DNA from 2 places in the Streptomyces sp. NPDC111628 genome. Region 2 is predicted to be linked to the other one. Evidence: riboswitches for the same ligand, from Rfam matches in the RefSeq annotation. Region 2 holds a riboswitch; the other holds the start of a gene.

Region 1 (11,595 bases), on a different contig from region 2:
CCCGCGGCACCGCGGAGTACGCGGGCGCCGCACGCCTGGGCCGTGAGCTGGCCCGCGCCGGGCTCACGGTGGCCACGGGCGGGGGTCCGGGCGCGATGGAGGCGGCGAACCTCGGCGCGTACGCCGCCCCGTTCGACGACGGGATGCTGGACGACGCCCTGATGCTGCTCGCCAAGGTCCCGTCGTTCGCGCCGTCGATCGCCGACTGGGCCCGGTCCGCGTTCGAGGTGCGCGAGCGCTGGCCCGGCGGCGGCGCCTCGATCGGCATCCCGACCTGGTTCTACGGCCACGAGCCGCCCAACGCGTTCGCCGGGCACATCGCCAAGTACTTCGCCAACGCCACGCGCGAGGACGGCCTGCTGGCCCGCTCCACCGCGGGCGTGGTGTACCTGCCGGGCGCGGCCGGCACCCTGCAGGAGATCTTCGACAACGCGACGCCGAACTACTACGAATCGCGCGGCGAGCCCACGCCGATGGTGCTGGTGGACCGTGAGCACTGGACCCGGACGCTGCCGGCGTGGCCGCTGCTGCAGACGCTCGCGAAGGGGCGGACGATGGAGTCCCGAATCGCGCTTGTTGGCCGGATTGATGAGGCTCCCGAGGCACTGAAACGTATCGGCGGTTAATAAGACGGCAAAGTCAACGGCTGGGGCGGGCATATGCGTTGACACTTCTTACGCCCCGCTTATAGACCAGTGAGGCTCATGGGTGTGCTGATGCCGCGTCATCGAGCGTCGGCACCCTCTTCACCCCCCGCATCCGCGCTCCCGTAAAGGACAAACGTGGCAGTCCTGTCCATAATCAGCCGCACGGCATCCCGCCGGGGCGTCCGCGCCCTCGGCGTCGTCGCCGCCTCCGCGGCCCTGGCGCTCAGCGCCTCAGGCAACGCCCTCGCCTGCAACATCAGCGAGTTCTCCGCCGAAGCCAAGTGCGACGGCGACAACGGTGTCATCACCGTCACCGACGTGGACCCCGCCGGCATCCCGGCCACCGTCACCGTCTCCCTGAAGAGCTCCGGCGAGCAGGTCGGCCAGGAGACGGTCAAGGGCTCGAAGGAGGGCACCACCGTCTCCTTCGCCGTGGACTGGAAGCCGAACACGGAGTACCGCGTCCACGTCAAGGCCGACAGGTACGTCGACGAGTACATCAAGCCGGACGTGACGACCCCGTCGACCCCCTGCAAGACCGAGGACACTCCGACCCCGACCCCGTCGGAGAGCTCCTCGACCCCGTCCGACGAGACGGAGTCGCCGGCGCCCGAGCCGTCCACGTCGGCCCCCGCGCCGTCGCAGTCGGAGAGCACCGCCCCGGCGGCCGTGCCGAACGACAACGCCCCGTCCCCGGCGGCCGGTGACTCCAACCTCGCCGAGACCGGCGCCAACTCCAACACCGGCATGATCGCCGGTATCGCGGCGGCGCTGGTCGTCGTCGGTGGCGGCGCCGTCTTCTTCGGCCTGCGCCGTCGCGGAGCGAACAGCAACAGCTGACGCCCGCGCCGACCCGTTCACGGCGGTGGCCCGTCCCGTTCCGGGGCGGGCCACCGTCGTGTCAGCCGAACGTCGCCTTCTCCAGCCAGAGTTCGAGCAGCTTGCGATCGCCGAGCACCTCGAGTCCCGGCGCGTCCAGCGGCAGCCGGCCGTAGAAGGCCAGCAGCACGTCCGTGAGCGGGCCGCGCAGCGCCACCGTCGCCTTCTCGTGCCCGCGGCGCCAGGTGATGCCGTCGTCGGGCAGTTCGACGATCCACTCGGCGTTCAGCTCCGGCGGGGCGTCGGTCGCGTGCAGGTGGAGGCTGCTGCCGGGGGCACGCAGTTCGTTCGCCGCGGCGCCGGGCAGGGCCCGCTGCACGAACCGCACGATGTCCAGCCACTCGTCGATCGCGTCGGCCGCCACCTCGGGCGGGACCGCCGGACGGGGCCGGCCCGCCGCGAGTGCCGCGTCCGCGCCGTGCACGACGAGTTCATGGGTCATCCGCCGCGCCCAGAACCCCGCCGTGTCGAGACCGGCCCACGACCACGCGTGCGCGTCCGGACCGGCCTCCCGCAGGGCGCGGGCGACGACCTCGCCGGACTCCGCCAGCCACGCGTCCAGCGCCGCCGCGTCCCCGCTGACCGTGGGCCCCTCGGCGCCCGGCGCGCGGTCCACCGGGACGTCCTGCTCGGCGCGCGTGCCGACGATCAGCCCGGTCCAGCGCAGGGCCCGGCCCACGTGCCGCACCAGGTCCTCCAGGGTCCAGTCCGGGCAGGTCGGCACGGTGGCGGACAGGTCCGCGCCGGAGCCGACCACGGCTCTGAGCCCGGTCACCTGGTGAACGATTTCGTCGCAGTACCGGTCGTGTGCGAGGAGTGTCATGCCGTCACCCTACGAGCGGACGATCACCCGGGACCGTCCGATCGGCCGAGCACGACGACGTCCGCCGCGTCGAACTCCACCCCGACCGAGGCCCCGACCTCCGGCGCCGCCCGCAGCGCGCAGGCCGCCTCCAGACGGGGCGCGTCCTCGGGCTGGAGGTGCACGGCGACGTGCGTGCCGCGGAAGGTGCGGGCCGTGACCGTGCAGCGCAGGCCCTCCTCGGCGGGGACGACGCGGACGCCGGCCGGCCGCACGAGCACCGTCCGCGCGCCCTGCGGGGCGTCCTCGGGGACCGGCACCTTGCCCCACGGGGTGTCCGCGGCCTGTCCGACGACGGACGCCTCGGCCACGTTCTCGAAGCCGAGGAAACGGGCCACGAACGCGTCCGCCGGCCGCTGCCACACCTCCAGGGGCGTTCCCGACTGGGCGATCCGCCCGTCCCGCATCACCACGACCCGGTCGGCGAGCGCGAACGCCTCGCCCTGGTCGTGCGTCACGGCGAGCACCGTGGTGCCCAGCCGCCCGAACAGCTCCCGCAGTTCGACCACGAGGCGCTCCCGCAGCGAGCGGTCCAGCTGGCCGAGCGGCTCGTCCAGCATCAGCAGCCGGGGCCGGGGCGCGAGCGCGCGGGCCAGCGCCACCCGCTGCTGCTCCCCACCGGAGAGCGCGGCGACGGACCGGCGGGCGGCGTCCGGCAGTCCGACCAGGTGCAGCAACTCCGCCACCCGGGTCTGCTGCTCGGCCCGGGAGGCGCCGCGCATCCGCGGTCCGAAGGCGATGTTTCCGGCCACGTCCCGCTGCGGGAACAGCTGGTGGTCCTGGAACATCAGCCCGACCTCGCGTTTGTGCGCGGGCACCCCGGACTGGTCCCGGCCGTCCAGCGTCACCCGCCCGGCGTCCAGCGGCTGGAGTCCGGCGACCGCCCGCAGCAGCGTCGACTTGCCGCTGCCGCTGGGCCCGAGCACGCACACCACCTCGTGCTCGGCGACCCCCAGGCCGACGTCGTCGAGTACGGCCCGCCCGCCGAAGCGGACGGTCGCGCCTTCCAGGCTCAACAGGCTGGGCGCCATGTCTAGAACTCCCCGCTCCGGTCGGTCCGCAGCCGCTCCAGCACCACCAGGGCCATGGCGCACACCAGCATCAGAATCGTCGAAAGGGCCATCGCCTGGCCGTAGTTCATGTCCCCGGGCCGGCCCAGCAGGCGCGCCACGGCGACCGGCAGCGTCGGGTTGTCGGGCCGTGCGATGAACACGGTCGCGCCGAACTCCCCCAGCGACACGGCGAAGGCGAACCCGGCCGCGACCAGCAGCGCACGCCGCACCATGGGCAGATCCACCTCCCGCCACACCCGCCACGGCGACGCGCCCAGCACCGCGGCCGCCTCCCGCAGCCGTCCGTCCACCGCCCGCAGCACCGGCAGCATGGTCCGTACGACGAACGGGACGCCCACCAGCGCCTGCGCGAGCGGCACCAGGATCCAGGAGGACCTGAGGTCCAGCGGCGGTTCGTCCAGCGCGATCAGGAACCCGAACCCGACCGTCACGGCCGACACCCCGAGCGGCAGCATCAGCAGCGCGTCGAACCCGCGCACGAAACGGCCCGCGTCGCGCCGGGTGAGCGCGGTCGCGGCCAGCGCGCCGATCACGACGGCGATGACGGTGGCGGCGACGGCGTACTGGAGGGAGTTGCCGATCGCCTCGATCGGCGGGACGAGGAAGGCGCCGCCGTCCTCGCGGGTCAGCGCCCGGTAGTAGCCGAAGCCGGACGCGCCCAGCGACCGCTGGACCAGTACCGCCAGCGGCAGCACCAGCAGGACGGCGATGACGCCCAGGACGCCGGCGAGCAGCGCCCACTGTCCGGCTCCGCGCGGCCGGCGCGCGGTCGTGGCCGCGTCCACGAGCCGCAGCGCCGTCTCCCGCCGCCGCACCGTCCAGGCGTGCACCGCGAGGACGGCGACGACCGCCGCGAACTGGATCAGCGTCAGGACGGCGGCCGTGGACAGGTCGAAGACCTGCGAGGTCTGGCGGTAGATCTCCACCTCCAGGGTGGAGAAGGTGGGCCCGCCGAGGATCTGGACGACGCCGAAGGAGGTGAAGGTGAACAGGAAGACCATCAGCGCGGCGGCGGCCACGGCGGGCGCCAGCGCGGGCAGGGTGACCTGCGTCCAGGCCCGGGTCCGCGAGGCGCCGAGCATCCGGGCGGCCTCCTCCTGCCGCGGGTCGAGCTGCGACCACAGTCCGCCGACGGTGCGGACGACGACGGCGTAGTTGAAGAAGACGTGCGCGAGCAGGATCGCCCACACCGTGGTGTCCAGGCGCAGACCCCACAGCTCGTCGAGCAGCCCGCCGCGCCCGACCAGCGCCAGGAACGCCGTACCGACGACGACCGTCGGCAGCACGAACGGCACGGTCACCACGGCCCGCAGGACCTGCTTGCCGGGGAAGTCGAGGCGGGCGAAGACGTACGCGCCGGGCAGCGCGACGAGCAGCGTGAGCCCGGTGGACGCCAGCGCCTGCCAGGTGGTGAACCACAGCACGTGCCGCACGTCGGACTGCGCGAGCACGTCCCCGATCCGCCCGAGCTGCCAGACCCCGTCGACCTCCAGGCCGCGCGCGACGATGGCGGCGACGGGGTAGGCGAAGAACACCGCGAAGAACGCGACGGGCAGGGCCATGAGGCCGAGCCGAGCCGCGCTCCCGCGCGCGGTCCGCCCCGACCTCACCGGCTGCTTGCCGTCCCGGCTCACTTCAGTACGAGCGAGGTCCACGACTTGACCCACTGGTCGCGGTTGTCGGCGATCTTCGCCGGGTCGAGGGTCTGCGGGTCCTTCGCCTGCGGCCCGAACTTCGAGAACACCTCGGGGACCTGCGCGCCCTCCCGCACCGGGTAGACGAACATGTTCAGCGGCATGTCCTCCTGGAAGCTCTGGCTCAGCAGGAAGTCGAGGAGCGCCTTGCCTCCCTCGGGGTTCTTGGCGTTGCTGAGCAGACCCGCGTACTCGACCTGGCGGAAGCAGGTGCCGTCGGCGACACCCGTGGGGGCGGTGGCCGGCTGCGGGTCGGCGTAGACGACCTCGACGGGCGGGGAGGAGGCGTAGGACACGACGAGCGGACGGTCGCCCTTGGCCTTCTTGCCGCCGGCCGAGCCGGAGAACTCCTCGTTGTAGGCCTGCTCCCAGCTGTCGACGACCTTGACGCCGTTCGCCTTGAGCTTCTTCCAGTAGCCCTCCCAGCCCCCGTCGCCGTACTTGGCGGCGGTGCCGAGCAGGAAGCCGAGGCCGGGCGAGGAGCTGCCCGCGTTCTCGGTGACGAGCAGGTCCTTGTACTCGGGCTTGACCAGGTCGTCGAGGGTCTTGGGCGGGGTCAGCTTGTGCCGGCTGAAGTACGCCTTGTCGTAGTTGACGCAGATGTCGCCGGTGTCGACGGGCGTGACCCGGTGCTTGTCCAGGTCGGCCCGGTACTCGGGCCGGACCTGGTCGGACCCCTTGGCCTCATACGGCTGGAACAGGCCGTTGTCGAGGGCGCGGGACAGCAGCGTGTTGTCGACGCCGAAGAAGACGTCGCCCTGCGGGTTGTCCTTGGTGAGGATGGCCTTGTTCACGGCCTGCCCGGCGTCGCCGTCCTCCAGGACCTTGACCTTGTAGCCGGAGTTCTTCTCGAAGGCGGCGATGACGTCCTTGGACGCGGCCCACGAGTCGTGGCTGACCAGGGTCACGGTCCTGGAGCCGCCGGAGCCGCTGCCGTCGCCGCCGTCGTCGGACGATCCGCAGGCGGCCAGCGTGCCGACCATGCCGAGTCCGACGGCCAGGACACTGACCTTCTTGGTGATGCTCACTGAATTCCTCCTGGGTGACCAGGAGAAGACGCGGCCCCGCCCGGAACCCCTGGCGAGGGTCCCGGGCAGGGCGCAACAGCTCGAGTGGTGACCGATCTCCCTACCCAGAATGACCTGGGCCAGGTTCGGAGGGTCTGCGGCCGGTGCCGCACTCTCAGCGCTGTGGCGCTCCCCTGTCGGAATATGAAGATGTGATGACTTGAATCAGTACTGCCGCCGGTCAGGTTACCGCTCGCTCGCGGCGAGCTGACCACACGCCCCGTCGATCTCCTGCCCACGGGTGTCCCGGATCGTCACCGGCACACCGTGCGCCGCGATGGCCTCGACGAACGCCTTCTCGTCCTCGGGCCGGGACGCGGTCCACTTGGAGCCGGGCGTGGGGTTGAGCGGGATCAGGTTGACGTGCACGGGCTTGCCCCTGAGCAGCCGCCCGAGCCGGTCGCCGCGCCAGGCCTGGTCGTTGATGTCGCGGATCAGCGCGTACTCGATGGACAGCCGGCGCCCGGACTTCGCCGCGTACTCGAACCCGGCGTCCAGCACCTCGCGCACCTTCCACCGCGTGTTGACGGGGACGAGGGTGTCGCGCAGCTCGTCGTCGGGGGCGTGCAGGGAGATGGCGAGGCGGCACTTGAAGCCCTCGCCGGTGAAGCGGTGGATCGCGGGGACGAGACCGACCGTGGAGACGGTGATCCCGCGCTGGGAGAGTCCCAGCCCGTCGGGCTCGGGGTCGGTGAGCCGGCGGATGGCGCCCACGACCCGGTTGTAGTTGGCGAGGGGCTCGCCCATGCCCATGAACACGATGTTGCTGAGCCGCGCGGGGCCTCCCGGGACCTCGCCGTCCCTGAGCGCCCGCATGCCGTCCACGATCTGGTGCACGATCTCGGCGGTCGACAGGTTGCGGTCCAGGCCGGCCTGGCCGGTGGCGCAGAACGGGCAGTTCATGCCGCAGCCGGCCTGGGAGCTGATGCACATGGTCACCCGGTCCGGGTAGCGCATGAGCACCGACTCGACGAGCGTCCCGTCGAACAGCTTCCACAGCGTCTTGCGCGTGGTCCCCTGGTCGGTCGACAGGTGCCGCACGACCGTCATCAGCTCGGGCAGCAACGCTTCCCGCAGCCCCTCGCGCGAACCGGCGGGGATGTCGGTCCACTGCTCGGGGGCGTGCGCGTACCGCGCGAAGTAGTGCTGCGAGAGCTGCTTCGCACGGAACGGCTTCTCACCGATCGCGGCGACAGCCTCCTTGCGCTCGGCAGGCGTGAGATCGGCAAGGTGCCGCGGCGGCCGCTTCGCTCCGCGGGGTGCGGCAAAGATCAGCTCACCGGGGGCTGGACGGGCCACGGTCGGACAACTCCTCATGACGGCGGGCCTGTGGCAACCCCCCGCGTCTGCGGGGACAACGGCAGGGCCGTGCCGGAGCCAGGAGACCTCACGGGGACACCCCCGCGACAGCGGGGAACACGGAAGGGCCCGCAGCAGAAGCCGCAGGCCCTTCCCATGCTACCGGATGGCTGTCAACCCGACCCGACGAAGATCACCAGCAGCAGCCACGCCACCGGTGCCGTCGGGAGCAGGGAGTCCAGGCGGTCCATGATGCCGCCGTGGCCCGGCAGGAGGGTGCCCATGTCCTTGATGCCGAGGTCTCGCTTGATCATGGACTCGCCGAGGTCGCCCAGGGTGGCACTGACGGCGACCACGAGGCCGAGCAGCAGGCCCTGCCACCAGGTGCCGTCGTCGATCAGGAACTGCATGCACAGCGCGCCCGCCGCCATCGCGAACGCGACCGCTCCCAGCAGGCCCTCGCGGGTCTTGCCGGGGCTGATGCGCGGGGCGAGCTTCTTCTTGCCGAAGCGCCAGCCGACGGCGTAGGCCCCGGTGTCGCTGACGACCGTCAGTATCAGGAAGACGAGCACGCGCCAGGCACCGTCGTCGGCCGCCAGCATCATGGCGACGAACGTGGCCAGGAACGGCACGTAGAACGCGGCGAAGAGGCCTGCCGTGACGTCCTTGAGGTAGCCCTCGGGCGGCTCCGTCATCCGCCACACGAGGACCGCGAGCGCGGTGAGGGCCATGGCGACCCACGCGCCCTCGGCGCCGCGCGCGTAGCCGGCGACCACCATCGCCGCGCCGCCGATCGCGAGCGGTACGAGGGGCGCCTTGATGCCCTTGCGCTCCTCCAGCCGCTTGGTCAGCTCCCACAGGCCCACCACGACGGCAACCGCGATCACACCGACGAAGACCGCCTTGACGACGAACAGCGACGCGACGATCACCACGCCGAGGCCGACGCCGACCCCTATCGCCGCACCCAGGTCACGCCCCGCGCTCTTCTTCTGCGGCGGCGGCTGGGACGGCGCCGGCTGCGGGGCGTCGGGCATGGGCTCCGGATTCTGCGGCACCGCCGCATACGGCTGCGCCGACGGGTTCTGGTCGCGGTACGGCTCGTCGCGAACGGGCTGGTCGTGGAACGGCTCGTCCCGGAACAAGGGACCGCTCAGCCGAGCGGTCCCCTGGTCGTCGTCCTGGTCACCGCCGTGTTCGGGTACGTCGGGCACGATGGGCATGGGGCGAGTCTGCTGCGCGTAGTGCGCATCGTACGCGGGACCCGCCGGGCCGGCGCCCTGGACGGGTCCCTGGTCGGACGGCCCCCAGTACCCGGCTTGTGGCGGCGCTCCCCAGGAAGAGTCGTTCATCAGACCTCGAGCAGCTCCGCTTCCTTGTGCTTCAGGAGCTCGTCCACCTGTGCGACGTACTTGGCGGTGGTGTCGTCGAGCTCCTTCTCCGCACGGCGGCCCTCGTCCTCGCCGACCTCGCCGTCCTTGACCATCTTGTCGATGGCGTCCTTGGCCTTGCGGCGCACGGAGCGGATCGAGACCTTGGCGTCCTCGCCCTTGCTCTTGGCGACCTTGATGTACTCGCGGCGGCGCTCCTCGGTCAGCTCGGGGAACACCACCCGGATGATGTTGCCGTCGTTGCTCGGGTTGACGCCCAGGTCGGAGTCGCGGATCGCCTGCTCGATGTTGCGCAGGGCCGTCTTGTCGAAGGGGGTCACCACGGCCATGCGCGGCTCGGGCACGGAGAACGAGGCCAGCTGGTTGATCGGCGTCGGCGCGCCGTAGTAGTCGGCCACGATCTTGTTGAACATCGCCGGGTGCGCACGGCCGGTGCGAATCGCGGCGAAGTCCTCCTTGGCGACCACGACGGCCTTCTCCATCTTCTCCTCGGCCTCGAGGAGGGTCTCTTCGATCACCACTTGCTCCTGCGTGTCTTGAGTAGGCCCGGCTGCGGTTCCCTGGGGGCGGCGGCCGGCTGCGTCGCGTTCTTCCTGCACGGTTCCCGACCGGCGGGACATTGTCCATCCCCCGGTCCGGCCCCGTCCCGTCCGTCCCCCGGACAGGTGGCGTCCGCGGACGGGGGGTGTTCTCCGGTCAGTCCCGGCTGCCCTGGTCACCCACAAGCGTGCCGATCTTCTCACCCTTGACGGCGCGGGCGATATTGCCCTCCTTCAGCAGCTCGAAGACCACGATCGGAAGGCTGTTGTCGCGGCAGAGCGTGACGGCCGTGGCGTCGGCGACCTTCAGGTCGCGGGTGATGACCTCGCCGTAGCCGAGCGCGTCGAACTTCACGGCGTCCGGGTTGGTCTTGGGGTCGGAGTCGTAGACCCCGTCCACGCCGTTCTTGCCCATGAGCAGGGCCTCGGCGTCGATCTCGAGGGCGCGCTGGGCGGCGGTGGTGTCGGTGGAGAAGTAGGGCATGCCCATTCCGGCGCCGAAGATGACCACACGGCCCTTCTCCAGGTGGCGCACGGCGCGCAGCGGGATGTAGGGCTCGGCGACCTGGCCCATGGTGATGGCGGTCTGCACGCGGCAGTCGACGCCCTCCTTCTCCAGGAAGTCCTGGAGGGCCAGGCAGTTCATCACGGTGCCGAGCATGCCCATGTAGTCGGAACGGGCGCGGTCCATGCCGCGCACCTGCAGCTCGGCGCCGCGGAAGAAGTTGCCGCCGCCGATGACGATCGCGATCTGTGCGCCGTCCCGGACGACGGCCGCGATCTCGCGGGCGATGGCGTGCACCACGTCGGGGTCGACGCCCAGGCCTCCACCGCCGGAGAACGCCTCTCCGGACAGCTTCAGCATGAAGCGGCCGCTTACTTTGCCGTCGTCGCTCTTCTCGGCCTTGGTGCTCATGGAGTCTCGCCTCTTCTACTGGGTCACACACACGAAGAAGGCCACTGCCGGTGGGGGCGTTTTTCGCATCCCGTACGCGGCAATGGCCTCCTCGTCAGATCTGCTGTCGTCCGCCGCCGCGCGCGCGTGCGCCACGGCATGCGCGTACGGCGCCGACGACTTGCGTCGACCCTACCGGGGTCGCGCGTCCGTCGCGGTACGGACTCAGATGCCGACCTTGATGCGCGAGAAGCGCTTCAGGCTGACACCGGCCTCTTCCAGCACCTTCTGGACGGACTTCTTGTTGTCCAGGGCGTAGGGCTGGCCGAGCAGGGTGGCGTCCTTGAAGAAGCCGTTGAGGCGACCCTCGACGATCTTCGGCAGGGCGGCCTCGGGCTTGCCCTCGGCGCGGGTGGTCTCCTCGGCGACGCGGCGCTCGCTCTCGACGACCTCGGCCGGGACGTCCTCCTTGGAGAGGTACTTCGGCGCGAAGGCGGCGATGTGCTGGGCGACGCCCTTGGCGACCTCGGCGTTCGGCTTGTCCAGCTCGACGAGGACACCGATCTGCGGGGGCAGGTCGGGCATCGTGCGGTGCATGTACGCGGTCACGTAGCCGCCGGAGAACTGGGCGAAGCGGTCCAGGACGATCTTCTCGCCGAGGTTGGCGTTGGCCTCGTCCACGTAGGCCTGGACGGTCTTGCCGGGCTCGATCTGGGAGGCCAGCAGGGCCTCGAGGTCGGCCGGGGCAGCCTTGGCGACGTGCTCGGCGATGGCCGTGGCGACGTTCTGGAACTTCTCGCCCTTGGCGACGAAGTCCGTCTCGCACTTCAGCTCGACGATGACACCCGAGGTGTTGTCGTCGGCGATGATCGAGACGACGGCGCCGTTCTCGGCAGAGCGGCCCTCGCGCTTGGCGACGCCCTTCTGGCCCTTGATGCGGAGCGCCTCGACGGCCTTCTCGACGTTGCCCTCGGCCTCGTCCAGCGCCTTCTTGCAGTCCATCATGCCGGCGCCGGTGAGCTCACGGAGCTTCTTGACGTCGGCGGCGGTGTAGTTCGCCATGATTCCGGAATCTCTCTCGAAGTCTGAAGATCTACGGGCCGGACGGCGGGGGCTGTGTGGCCCCCGCCGTCCGGCACCCGAAGGTGGTGAGGGGTCAGGCCTGCTCGGCGTCCGCGGCCGGAGCGTCGGCGGCGGGCGCCTCGGCGGGAGCGGCCTCGGCAGTGGGGGCCTCGGCAGCCTCAGCGAC
Region 2 (11,595 bases):
TGCAGCCCGCGATGTACTCCATCGCCAGGTAGACGTACGCCCCCTCGGCCCCCTGGTCGAAGACCTGGACGACATTGGGGTGGTCGAGCCGGGCCACCGACTTGGCCTCGCGGATGAACCGCTCGACGAAGGTGGCGTCGGTCGCGAGCGTCGGGTGCATCACCTTCAGCGCGAGCACGCGGTCCAGGCGGGTGTCCACGGCCCGGTAGACCGTGGCCATCCCGCCGACCGCGATCCGCGCCTCGACGCGGTACCGGCCGTCGAGCACCTGCCCGACGAGAGGGTCCTGAAGGGTCGTGTCCACGCAGGTGAGTGTACGAGCCACCACGGACACCCCGCCTCGCCGAACGGAATAGGACCGGTACTGCAGCGCATCTGTGACGCTTCCCACGCACCGTGCGCCGCCGACGGTGAGGCACCACGACGGGTCGGGCCACCTCTTGGCCGGAAACGGGTGGTGCGCGGGTGGGAGACAAAACCTCAGTACAGCGCAGGCTCACTGAAAGGCGGGCCGCTCCGGATCCAGCACCGCCAAGCCCTCCGCAGGAGACGACGCCTCGGCGAAATGCCGCCGCGGAATCCGCCCGGCCCGCCGGGCCAACCGCCCCGCCTCCACCGCGGAGCGCATCGCGGAAGCCATCAGCACCGGCTCCTGCGCCCGCGTCACCGCCGAGGCCAGCATCACACCCGCGCACCCCAGCTCCATCGCCAGCGCCACGTCCGACGCCGTACCGGCCCCGGCGTCCAGGATCACCGGCACGCGCGCGTGCTCCACGATCAGCTGGAAGTTGTGCGGGTTGCGGATCCCGAGCCCGGACCCGATCGGCGAGCCCAGCGGCATGATCGCCGCGCACCCGACGTCCTCCAGCTTCCGCGCGAGCACCGGGTCGTCGTTGGTGTACGGCAGTACGGTGAACCCGTCGTCCACCAGCGTCTCCGCCGCGTCCAGCAGCTCGACCGGGTCCGGCAGCAGGGTGCGCTCGTCGGCGATGACCTCCAGCTTGACCAGGTCCGTGCCGAGCGCCTCGCGCGCGAGGCGGGCGGTGAGCACCGCCTCCCCGGCCGTGAAGCAGCCGGCCGTGTTCGGCAGCACCCGGATGCCGAGCCGCTCCAGCACGGACAGCACGGAGCCGTGCACCGAGGCGTTCACCCGCCGCATCGCGACGGTCGTCAGCTCCGTCCCGGAGGCCACCAGCGCGCGCTCCAGCACGTCCAGGCTGGGCGCCCCGCCCGTACCCATGATCAGGCGGGACGCGTACGTCGTGCCGCCGAGGACGAAGGGATCGTCGGCCATGGTCAGCCTCCTTGGACGGCGGTGAGGATCTCGACACGGTCGCCGTCGGCCAGGGCGGTGGCGGACCACCGCGCGCGCGGGACGACGGTCTCGTTCAGGGCGGCGGCCACCCCGGACGGGGCCGCGGTGAGCGTGCCCACCAGCGCGCCCAGGGCGGTCCCGGGAGCCACCTCGCGCGGCTCGCCGTTGACGGAGATGTTCATGCGGGCTGCTCCGAGAGGTGCGGGAGTGGGGAAGGCGCGGCGTCGGCACCGAAGCGCCGGGGCGTGAAGGGGCGGGCCTCCTCCGGCAGCTCCCCGGTGGTCAGGGCGTGCGCCATGACGTCGCCGGTGACGGGGGTGAGCAGGACGCCGTTGCGGTGGTGACCGGTGGCCAGCAGCAGGCCGTCCAGAGCGGTCGGGCCGAGCAGCGGGGCGTTGTCCGGGGAGCCGGGACGCAGACCCGCGCGGGTCTCCGTCAGGGGCAGCTCCGTGATGCCGGGCACCAGCTCGTGCGCGTCGCGCAGCAGTTCGTAGACGCCGCCCGCGGTGACCGTCGTGTCCCAGCCCAGCTCCTCGCTGGTCGCGCCGACGACCAGCTCGCCGCTCTCCCTGGGCACCAGGTAGACGTGGTTGCCGCGCACCACGGCGCGCACGGTCCGGTTCAGCAGCGGCGCCCGCACCGCCGTCCGCGGCATGGTCAGCCGCAGCACCTGCCCCTTCACCGGCCGCACCGGCGGCAGTACGGCCTCCGGCACGCCCTCGAGCCGCCCGCTCAGGCTGCCCCCGGCCAGCACCACCTGCCCGGCCTCCAGGGCGGTGCCGGCGGCGGTGACGACGCCCGTGGCCCGGTCCCCGCGCCCGACGGTGAGCCGCTCGGCCCACACCCGGTGGAAGACCACGCCCTGGCGTTCGCAGGCGGCCACCAGTGCGTGGGCGAGGCGGCGCGGGTCGATCTGGTGGTCGCCGTCCACCCGGAGCCCCCCGCGCACGCCCGGCGCGAGCATCGGCTCCAGGCGCCGGCACTCGCGCCCCGACAGCCACTCGGACTCCAGGCCGGACCGCTGTTGGAGCGCGTGCAGTTCGCGCAGGTGGGCGCGGTCGTCGGCGTCCAGCGCGACGGCGAGCGTGCCGCAGCGCCGGTAACCGAGGTCGTGACCGGTCAGCTCGGTCAGCTCGGCCGCGAACTCCGGGTAGCGGCGGGCCGAGGCGAGGTTCAGCGCGAGCAGCGTCTCCTCGCCGTAGTGCAGCTCCGTGACGGCGGCCAGCATCCCGGCCGCCACCTGGGCCGCCCCGCCGCCCGGCTCGGGGTCCACGAGGGCGGTGACCAGCCCGCGGCGCGCGGCCCGCCAGGCGGTGACGAGCCCGATGATCCCGCCGCCGACGACGAGCACGTCGGGTGTACGGGGTGTACGAGGCGGGTGCGGAGGTGTGTGTGATGAAGACGACAACGGAGACGACATGGGCGTCCAGCCCCTCCCTTCGCCGGCATGACCCGGATCAGGTTCGTACGGTCGGAGGCCGCCAGCCTCCCTCTCAGCCCGGTGCGTCCGGGCTCCCGCGAGTGCCTTGCGTCGGCCACCCTAGCCCGCGGCGCGTCGCACGGGTAAGGGAGCCTCACCGACCGGAGGAACGCCGGGTGTCTATGGTGATCGGGTGAGCGAGCAGACGCGGGAACGGGGTCGAGGACGGCGGCCGGCGGCGGACGCGGAGCGCCGGGTGGTCGTGGTGGGCGCCGGGATGGCGGGCGTGCAGACCGCGGTCGCCCTGCGGGAACAGGGCTTCACCGGCCCGGTGACCCTGATCGGCGCGGAGCCGCACCAACCGTACGACCGCCCCCCGCTGTCCAAGGCCGTCCTGCTCGGCACCGCCGAGGGCTCCGCCTTCGACGTCGACTTCGAGGCCCTCGGCATCACCCTGCGGCTGGGCTGCGAGGCCCTGGGCGTCCGCCCCGCGGAGCACGTCCTGGACACCTCCGAGGGGCCCGTGCCCTACGACGTCCTCGTCCTGGCGACCGGCGCCGAACCGGTCCGGCTCCCCGGCGCCGAGGGCGTGCCCGGCGTGCACCTGCTGCGCACCCTGGACGACGCGGAACGGCTGCGTCCGGTGCTCGCCCGGCAGCACGACGTCGTGGTCGTCGGCGCGGGCTGGATCGGCGCCGAGTTCGCCACCGCCGCGCGCGAGGCGGGCTGCGCGGTGACCGTGGTGGAGGCCGCCGACCGGCCGCTGGCCGACGCGCTGCCCGCCGAGGTCGCCGCACCGATGACCGCCTGGTACGCCGACGCAGGCGCCGAACTGCGCACCCACGCGCGCGTGGAGCGCGTCGAGCCCGGCGGCCCCGGTGAGTCCGGCAGGGTCGTCCTCGCCGACGGCACCCGGCTGCCCGCCGACGCGGTCGTCGTCGGCATCGGCGCCCGCCCGGCCACCGGCTGGCTCGCCGGGTCCGGCATCGCCCTCGGTGCGCACGGCGAGGTCCTGGCCGACGACCGTCTGCGCACCTCCGCGCCGGACGTCCACGCGGTCGGCGACTGCGCCTCCTTCCCCTCCGCGCGCTACGGCGAGCGGCTGCTGGTGCACCACTGGGACAACGCCCTCCAGGGCCCGCGCACGGTCGCCGCCGACATCGTCGGCGCCCCGGGCGGCGAGGTCCCGGCGGCCTACGACCCGGTGCCCTACTTCTGGTCCGAGCAGTTCGGCCGCTTCGTCCAGTACGCCGGTCACCACACCGCCGCCGACACCACCCTGTGGCGCGGCGACCCCGCGAGCCCGGCGTGGACGGTCTGCTGGCTGCGCGAGGGCCGCCTGATCGCCCTGCTCGCGGTGGGCCGCCCCCGCGACCTGGCACAGGGCAGGCGCCTGATCCAGGCGGGTACGCCGATGGACCCGGAGCTGCTGGCCGACCCGGCGAAGCCGCTGAAGGCGGCGACGGCGGCCACGGCGTAGCCAGGTTTCCGACTGTCAGTGCCAGGTGGCAGGCTGGAGGCGTGACCGAGATTGACGCAAAGACCGATGCTCTCGTGCCCGCCTGGCTCACCGTTCCCGACATCGCCGAGATGCTCGGCGTCGAGGTGACCCGGGTACGCCAGCTGATCAAGGAGGGCCAGCTCATCGCCGTACGCCGTGGTGAGAACCGCGCGCTGCACATCCCGGCGGCCTTCATCGACGAGGACAAGGTCGTCAAGGGCCTGGTCGGGACCCTGACGCTGCTGCGGGACGACGGCTTCACGGCCGAGGAGATGCTGGAGTGGCTCTTCACGCCCGACCCGAGCCTGCCCGGCACCCCCGCCCAGGCGCTGAGTGAGAATCGCGGTACGGAGGTGAAGCGCCGCGCCCAGGCGCTCGCCGTCTGACCTCCACCACCGATCCGGCACCACCGATCCGCCACACCGCCCGGCGTGCGGGCCACGCACGCCGGGCGCCGTGCCCGTACGCCACCGTCGTGGGGCCCGTCACGGGCCCACGCCACCGAACGACCGGGGGACCACCCGCATGCCCGACACCGCCCCGACCGCCGCCCGCGCCCGGCTCGCCGACGCCCGGCTCTACCTGTGCACGGACGCCCGCCGGAGCCAGGGCGACCTGCCCGAGTTCCTGGACGCCGTGCTCGCCGGCGGCGTCGACATCGTGCAGCTGCGGGACAAGGGAATGGAGGCGGCGGAGGAACTGGAGCACCTGGCGGTCTTCGCCGAAGCCTGCGCCCGCCACGGCAAGCTCCTCGCGGTCAACGACCGCGCGGACGTCGCGCACGCGGCCCGCGCCGACGTGCTCCACCTCGGCCAGGGCGACCTGCCGGTGCCCGCCGCCCGCGCGATCCTCGGCGACGAGGTGCTGATCGGCCGCTCCACGCACGCCGAGTCCGAGGCCGCCGCCGCGGCGGCCCAGGAGGGCGTGGACTACTTCTGCACCGGTCCGTGCTGGCCGACCCCCACCAAGCCCGGCCGCCACGCACCCGGCCTCGACCTGGTCCGCCGCACGGCCGCGCTGGGCACCGACCGCCCCTGGTTCGCGATCGGCGGCATCGACCTCGGCAATCTGGACGAGGTGCTGGAGGCGGGCGCCCGGCGCGTGGTCGTCGTCCGCGCGATCACCGCCGCCGAGGACCCGGGCGCGGCGGCGGCCGAGTTCGCGAAGCGGCTGCGGCAGGTCCCGGCACAGGGGTAGCCGCACGTCGTCGCGGGGCGTCGCCCCTGCGGGCAGGCAGGCGGGCAGGCGGGCAGGTGTCCAAAGGATGGACAACAACTCGACAATGTGGACAAAAGTCCCGCATCCGGTTGGGTGACCGCCGCACCCTGGCTAACCTGCCCATATGGCCCTCGGAACCGCAAGCACGAGGACGGATCGCGCCCGCACGGTGCGTGACATCCTCGCCACCGGCAAGGCGACGTACTCGTTCGAGTTCTCCGCGCCGAAGACGCCCAAGGGCGAGAAGAACCTCTGGAGCGCGCTGCGGCGGGTGGAGGCCGTGGCCCCCGACTTCGTCTCCGTGACCTACGGCGCCGGCGGCTCCACGCGCGCGGGCACGGTCCGCGAGACCCAGCAGATCGTCGCCGACACCACGCTGACACCGGTGGCCCATCTCACCGCCGTCGACCACTCCGTCGCCGAGCTGCGCAACATCATCGGCCAGTACGCCGACGCCGGGATCCGCAACATGCTGGCCGTGCGCGGCGACCCGCCCGGCGACCCGAACGCCGACTGGATCGCGCACCCCGAGGGCCTGACGTACGCGGCCGAACTGGTCAGGCTCATCAAGGAGTCGGGCGACTTCTGCGTCGGCGTCGCGGCCTTCCCCGAGATGCACCCGCGCTCCGCCGACTGGGACACGGACGTCACGCACTTCGTCGACAAGTGCCGGGCCGGCGCCGACTACGCCATCACCCAGATGTTCTTCCAGCCCGACTCCTACCTCCGGCTGCGCGACCGGGTCGCCGCGGCCGGCTGCGCGACCCCGGTCATTCCCGAGGTCATGCCGGTGACCAGTGTGAAGATGCTGGAGAGGTTGCCGAAGCTCAGCAACGCCTCGTTCCCGGCGGAGCTGAAAGAGCGGATCCTCACAGCCAAGGACGATCCGGCCGCTGTACGCTCGATCGGAATCGAGTTTGCCACGGAGTTCTGCGCACGGCTGCTGGCCGAGGGAGTGCCCGGACTGCACTTCATCACGCTCAACAACTCCACGGCGACGCTGGAAATCTACGAGAACCTGGGCCTGCACCACCCACCGCGGGCCTAGACCGGCCGCACGTATTTGCGACACACTGCGTAACGGCCACTGGGAGAGGGGCGTACATGGGCTGGACGGTCCTCTACATCGCGTTCGGCGGCGTCGCGCTGTGGCTGCTCGGCGAGGTGCTGCTGCAGTACAAGGCGCGGCTGCGCTGGCGGCTGCTGGCCTTCGCCGGCTTCGTCGGCGTCGTGGCCGGTGTGCTGATGTCGAACGTGCTCGTCATCGGCGTCGGCGCCGCCGCCTTCGCGGTCGGCCAGACCTACGTCACCCTGTCGTTCCGCCGCGGCTTCGAGGCCGGCTGGGCGGTCAACGCCCCGGCGAGCCTCGTCGGCAAGCGCGGACGTCCCGAACGGGGCCGCGAGGAACCGACGTTGGAGGTCTCCGGGCTCGAACCCGCCGAGGGCGGCCAGGACCACCACGACGGCTACGACGAGCGCGCCCAGGGCCACGCCCCGGGCCAGGACGACACCGGCTCGTACGGGCACGAGGACTACGACCGCGACGACGTCTTCACCCCGGCCCGCCCGGCCGACGCCATGGCCGCGGAGACCACCGCCGTCTACGCGCCGCAGCCCATGCCGGACGACACCGGTTCGTACGGCGTGTACGCCGACTCCGGGTACGGCACCGGCCAGCAGCCGGCGGCGGCCGCGACGGACGCCGACCAGTCCTACGCCTACGACTACTCGGGCTACGGACAGCAGCAGGGCTACGGCTACGACACCGGCGCCCAGCAGCAGTACGCCGCCTACTCGGACCCGTACATCGGCACCCACACCTACGGCGGCGGGGCGTACGACACGGGTGGCTACGACACGACCGGCGGGCAGCAGCAGTACGGCCAGCAGGGCCAGGGCTACGGGCAGGACCAGTACGCCACCGGCGCGCCCGGCGGCTACGGCGGCGAGACCCCGGCAGGCGGAGTGTGGGTGCCGCAGCAGCGCAGCACCGACGACCCCTACGGCGGCGAACTCCCGCCCGAGCAGCAGCCCTACCCCTACCAGGGCAACGGCCAGACACAGGGCCAGGGCCAGGGCTACGACGAGCAGTACCGCTTCTGAGGAACCCGGCCGCTCACTGGGAGCCGCGGAACTCCGGCCCCTCCACCACCAGTCCGGCGACCAGCGCGCCCGACATGCCCGCGTGCGGCAGACCCCCGCCCGGGTGCGACCAGCCGCCGACGGTGAACAGGCCGTCCGTGCGCGTGCCGTTCGCCGGGTGCAGCAGCCGTCCGTCGGCGCCCGCCAGCGACGGTGCCGGAATCGCCCCGTCCGCCGCACCGGTGTCCGCCGCGACCTCGGCCGGGGTGCGCACCTCGTGCCACAGAAGACGGTCGCGCAGGCCCGGTACCGCCCGCTCGGCGACGCTGATCAGCTGCTCGGCCCGCCGGGCGGACTCGTCGGTCGTGGCCCGCTCCGACTCGCCGCCCAGGGCGGGCACCACCGCGCTGAGCGTCACCGCCTCGTGGTCCGCGTCCGGGACCAGGGCCGGGTCGTCGGGCCGCAGGACGGTGACGGTCGGCCGCGCGGCCATCTGGGGAGCGGCGCCGAACAGGCGGTCCAACTCCGCGTCACGGTCCGCCGCGTGCACCACCGTGCGGTGCGCCGTGCCCGCCGGACGGCTGCCGCGCAGTGCCAGCAGCACCGTCAGCCGGCTCGCCCCACCGCGCTGCGGCGGCACCTCGTCCGCGCCGCGCACCGGCGTCCCACCGCACAGGCGGTCCAGCACGCCCGGCGCCACGCCGGAGACGACCAACTCGGCCTCCGCCACGGCCCCTTCGGCCAGCTCCACGCCCGCCACCCGGCCGTCCTTCTCGACGACCCCGGTGACCTCGGCATCGAAGCGGAACTCGACCCGGCGGGCCAGACACCGCTCGTACACCGCCCGCGCCAGCTCCCGCAGACCGCCGCCGCGCACGTACCAGACCCCGAACGCGTACTCCATGTACGGCAGGACCGCGGCGTTCGCCGGGGTGGTGCGGGGATCCAGGCCGTGGGCGAGCGCGTGGCTCTCCAGCAGGGCGGCGAGCCGGGCGTCGCGCAGCTCCCACGCGCCGACCTCGGCGAGCGTGCCGGCCCGTCGGGTGCGCAGCAGCCGCTTGTGCGGGACCGCCGGATAGGGCTCGCGCTCGGCCAGCACCCGCCAGTCGGGCCACAGGGGCTCCTCCAGGAGGGGACGGCGGGTGCGGTCCCAGGTCTCCCGGGCCCGCACCAGGAAGTCGCCCCAGCGCCGCCCGGCGCCCGCACCGAGCGCCGCGTCCAGGGCGGCGACGACACCCGCCCGCGAGGCGTTCGGCAGCGAGACCTCGGTGCCGTCCGCGAACACGTGCCGGGACGACGGGTCGACCTGGACCAGCTCGACGCGGGACTCCAGCGGCTCCTTGCCGGTCTTCACGAACAGATCGCGCCAGACCGCGGGCAGCGGGAGCAGGCCGGGGCCGGTGTCGAAGCGGAACCCGTCCCGCTCGAAGCGGCCCAGGGCTCCGCCGTAGGTCCGCGCCCGCTCGTACACCACCACCCGGTGGCCCGCGACGGCCAGCCGGGCGGCCGCCGCCATGGCGCCCGTCCCGGCGCCGATCACCGCAATCCGTGCCATGCCAGGGACTTTATCCGCCGCCACCGACACCCCCGTGCGAGGGCTGAGCACCGGAACGGACGTCCATGTGACCGGTCGGCGGCGCCGCGCCGTGGGGCCGGGTGCGCAGGACTGAGTAGCTGTACCTAGTGCGGCGGATGAGTACGCGCGCGGATGGCCCCCGACCTGCGGGAACGAGAGAGTGGAGACACGGAGAGGGGCACGGCTCCGGCACCGGCGGCACGGGGCGCCGGAACGGAGCCGGGCCCGCGATCCGCTCCTTCCGCCGGCTGTGGCCGGCGGGAGCGAGACACGGGGGAGCCCGGAGGGACGACCGGTGACGGGAGTCCCGACGAGGGGACGTACGGGGGAGCAGGAGAAGGCGCCGGTCCGACGGCGGCCCGCGGGGGACGCGGCCACCACGGACCGGCGTTCTTCGTGCACCGTCCTTGTCCGCCGGCCGGCTTGGGCCCTCGGCTCCGGCCGCTCAGCCCCGGCCGCTCACGCGTCCCTGGAGCAGCCGGGACAGCGCGGCGTGCACGTCTTCGAGCGAGCGCTCCGGCTGGAACGCCTTCCAGTCCAGCGCCGCCACCAGGACCATGCCGACCAGCGCGGCGGCGGTCAGCGGCACGTCGATGTCCTCACTGAACTCACCGCTCGCCACGCCTTCGCGCAGGACGCCCTCCACGACCGCCACGGCCTCCTGCCGGACCACCAGCAGCGTGGACTGCCAGGCCCGGTTGGTGCGCCACAGCTCGGCGACGTACAGCTGGGTGAAGGCCGGGTAGCGGTCGATGAAGACGAGCCCCGCGCGGATCATCGCGTCCAGGGCGTCGACCCGGCCGCGGCCCTCCCGGGCGGTCCGTTCCGCGGCCTGCCGCAGCGAGGCGGTCAGGAGGCCGACGCCGTGCCGCAGCAGCTCCTCGAAGAGGACGGACTTGCTGGCGAAGTTGTAGTAGACCGTGCCCTTCGCGACCCCGGCGCGCTCGGCGATCTCGTCCACGGTGGTGGCGGAGAAGCCCTGCTCGGCGATGAGGGTGACCGCCGCCTCGTAGAGCTTCTGCCGGGTGGCCTCGCGACGGCTGCCGCTCTGCGAGGCGGTGCTGCTGCTTTCCATGGTCCCGATTCTCACAGCACCCCGCGCGGCGGCGTCACCGCAGGCCCGCGCACGACCGGAACCGAACGGCCGATCGAATCGAAAGTCCAGGTCAGAACGGATTGTCAGTGCCATACCTCACGATGGGCACATACGGCACCTCCTGCCAGGACGTGCCGTCACGGAGACGACAGGAGGATCGTCATGGCCCACTCGTCCGCAGCCGCCGCCCGGCGGCCCCGCGCAGCCGGCCCTGCACCCTCACTGACCGGACCGGCGAGCGACGTGCACCCCGTGCTCCGCCGCACGACAGCCCCGCCCGCCGCCCTCGACCTGCTCGCCCAGGCCAGGGCCGGGCTGGAGGAGGCCACCGCCCTCGAAACGCCGAACGAGCGCTACGCGACGGCCCACCTCGCCGCCCTGCGCACCGCAGCCGCGGTGCTGGCCGCGCGCGGCCGCCCCGAGACCGGCCCACGGGCCAGGGCCCGCATCCGCAGCGCCTGGGAGGTGCTGCCCGAGATCGCGCCCGAGCTGTCCGACTGGAGCGCGCTGTTCGCCTCCGGCGCGCGGCGCCGGGCCCGCGCCGAGGCGGGCATCCGGGGCGCGGCGGGCAGCCGGGACGCCGACGACCTGATACGCGACGTGGCGATGTTCCTGCGCCTGGTGGAGCGGATGCTGGTCCTCCAGCCGGTCCTGCCCCAGCCACGCCCCGACGCGGACCCACCGGGCGCCGAGCGGCCCCGGCGTTCCGACGCCGGTCACCCGGGCCGGGACCTGCCGGACGCCGGATGAGCGGGAGACGAACGGGTGCCCGGTGCGCGCGGCGCAGGCAATAGGGTGGGAGTCGCCTGAAGCCTCCCCTCCCCGCACCGGGCGGGGGCGGCAGCCCGTTCGCTCCGCCCGTGTCCGAGGCGGTGCCGCGCCGAGGAGTCAACTGCCGTGTCGGACCCGATGCGCCCGCCCGCCTCCCACCCCCGACCGCACACGGCGGCTCCCCGCTCCGAGCCCGCTCGTTCCCGGGCCGCCCTGCGCACCGCCGTGGTCTGGGACGTCCTCCAGGACGCGCTGGACCGCCGGGTGAAGGCCACGGGCCGGCCGACGCTGGACGTCCTCGACACCGGCGGCGGCAGCGGCAACTTCGCGGTGCCCGTGGCCGGGCTCGGCCACCGCGTCACCGTCGTGGACCCGAGTCCCAACGCCCTGTTCGCCCTGGAGCGCCGGGCCGCCGAGGCCGGTGTCGCCGACCGCGTGCGAGGCGTTCAGGGCGACGCCCGCGGCCTCTTCGACGTGGTCGAGCGCGGCGGCTACGACGCGGTGCTGTGCCACGGCGTCCTGGAGTACGTCGACGACCCCGCGGAGGGCGTCCGCAACGCGGTGGCGGCACTGCGCGAGGACGGCGTCCTCAGCCTGCTCGCCGCGGGCCTGGGCG

What was found. A riboswitch is a leader RNA that binds a small molecule or an ion and turns the genes downstream of it on or off. The one in region 2 is predicted to bind thiamine pyrophosphate.
Region 1: linked by a shared signal. The riboswitch ahead of ACZ7MF_RS07655 (thiamine ABC transporter substrate-binding protein) and the one ahead of thiO (glycine oxidase ThiO) in region 2 are both predicted to bind thiamine pyrophosphate.

What each region holds. Positions count from the first base shown of each region.
Region 1 covers NZ_JBVKBZ010000001.1:1,582,352-1,593,946, reverse strand. Annotated here, with positions in the region: gene ACZ7MF_RS07680 (LOG family protein) at 1-626, shown strand, start outside; gene ACZ7MF_RS07675 (LAETG motif-containing sortase-dependent surface protein) at 783-1,487, shown strand; gene ACZ7MF_RS07670 (maleylpyruvate isomerase family mycothiol-dependent enzyme) at 1,549-2,349, opposite strand; gene ACZ7MF_RS07665 (ABC transporter ATP-binding protein) at 2,373-3,419, opposite strand; gene ACZ7MF_RS07660 (ABC transporter permease) at 3,422-5,116, opposite strand; gene ACZ7MF_RS07655 (thiamine ABC transporter substrate-binding protein) at 5,092-6,183, opposite strand; TPP riboswitch at 6,263-6,368, opposite strand; gene rlmN (dual-specificity RNA methyltransferase RlmN) at 6,409-7,539, opposite strand; gene ACZ7MF_RS07645 (phosphatidate cytidylyltransferase) at 7,695-8,873, opposite strand; gene frr (ribosome recycling factor) at 8,873-9,430, opposite strand; gene pyrH (UMP kinase) at 9,609-10,367, opposite strand; gene tsf (translation elongation factor Ts) at 10,572-11,408, opposite strand; gene rpsB (30S ribosomal protein S2) at 11,503-11,595, opposite strand, start outside.
Region 2 covers NZ_JBVKBZ010000007.1:334,786-346,380, reverse strand. Annotated here, with positions in the region: gene pknB (Stk1 family PASTA domain-containing Ser/Thr kinase) at 1-304, opposite strand, end outside; gene ACZ7MF_RS34170 (thiazole synthase) at 497-1,294, opposite strand; gene thiS (sulfur carrier protein ThiS) at 1,297-1,497, opposite strand; gene thiO (glycine oxidase ThiO) at 1,494-2,735, opposite strand; TPP riboswitch at 2,733-2,844, opposite strand; gene ACZ7MF_RS34155 (NAD(P)/FAD-dependent oxidoreductase) at 2,929-4,215, shown strand; gene ACZ7MF_RS34150 (Rv2175c family DNA-binding protein) at 4,257-4,622, shown strand; gene thiE (thiamine phosphate synthase) at 4,762-5,433, shown strand; gene metF (methylenetetrahydrofolate reductase [NAD(P)H]) at 5,579-6,502, shown strand; gene ACZ7MF_RS34135 (SCO2102 family sporulation regulator) at 6,559-7,557, shown strand; gene ACZ7MF_RS34130 (phytoene desaturase family protein) at 7,571-9,091, opposite strand; gene ACZ7MF_RS34125 (TetR/AcrR family transcriptional regulator) at 9,558-10,187, opposite strand; gene ACZ7MF_RS34120 (SAV_6107 family HEPN domain-containing protein) at 10,371-10,958, shown strand; gene ACZ7MF_RS34115 (methyltransferase) at 11,106-11,595, shown strand, end outside.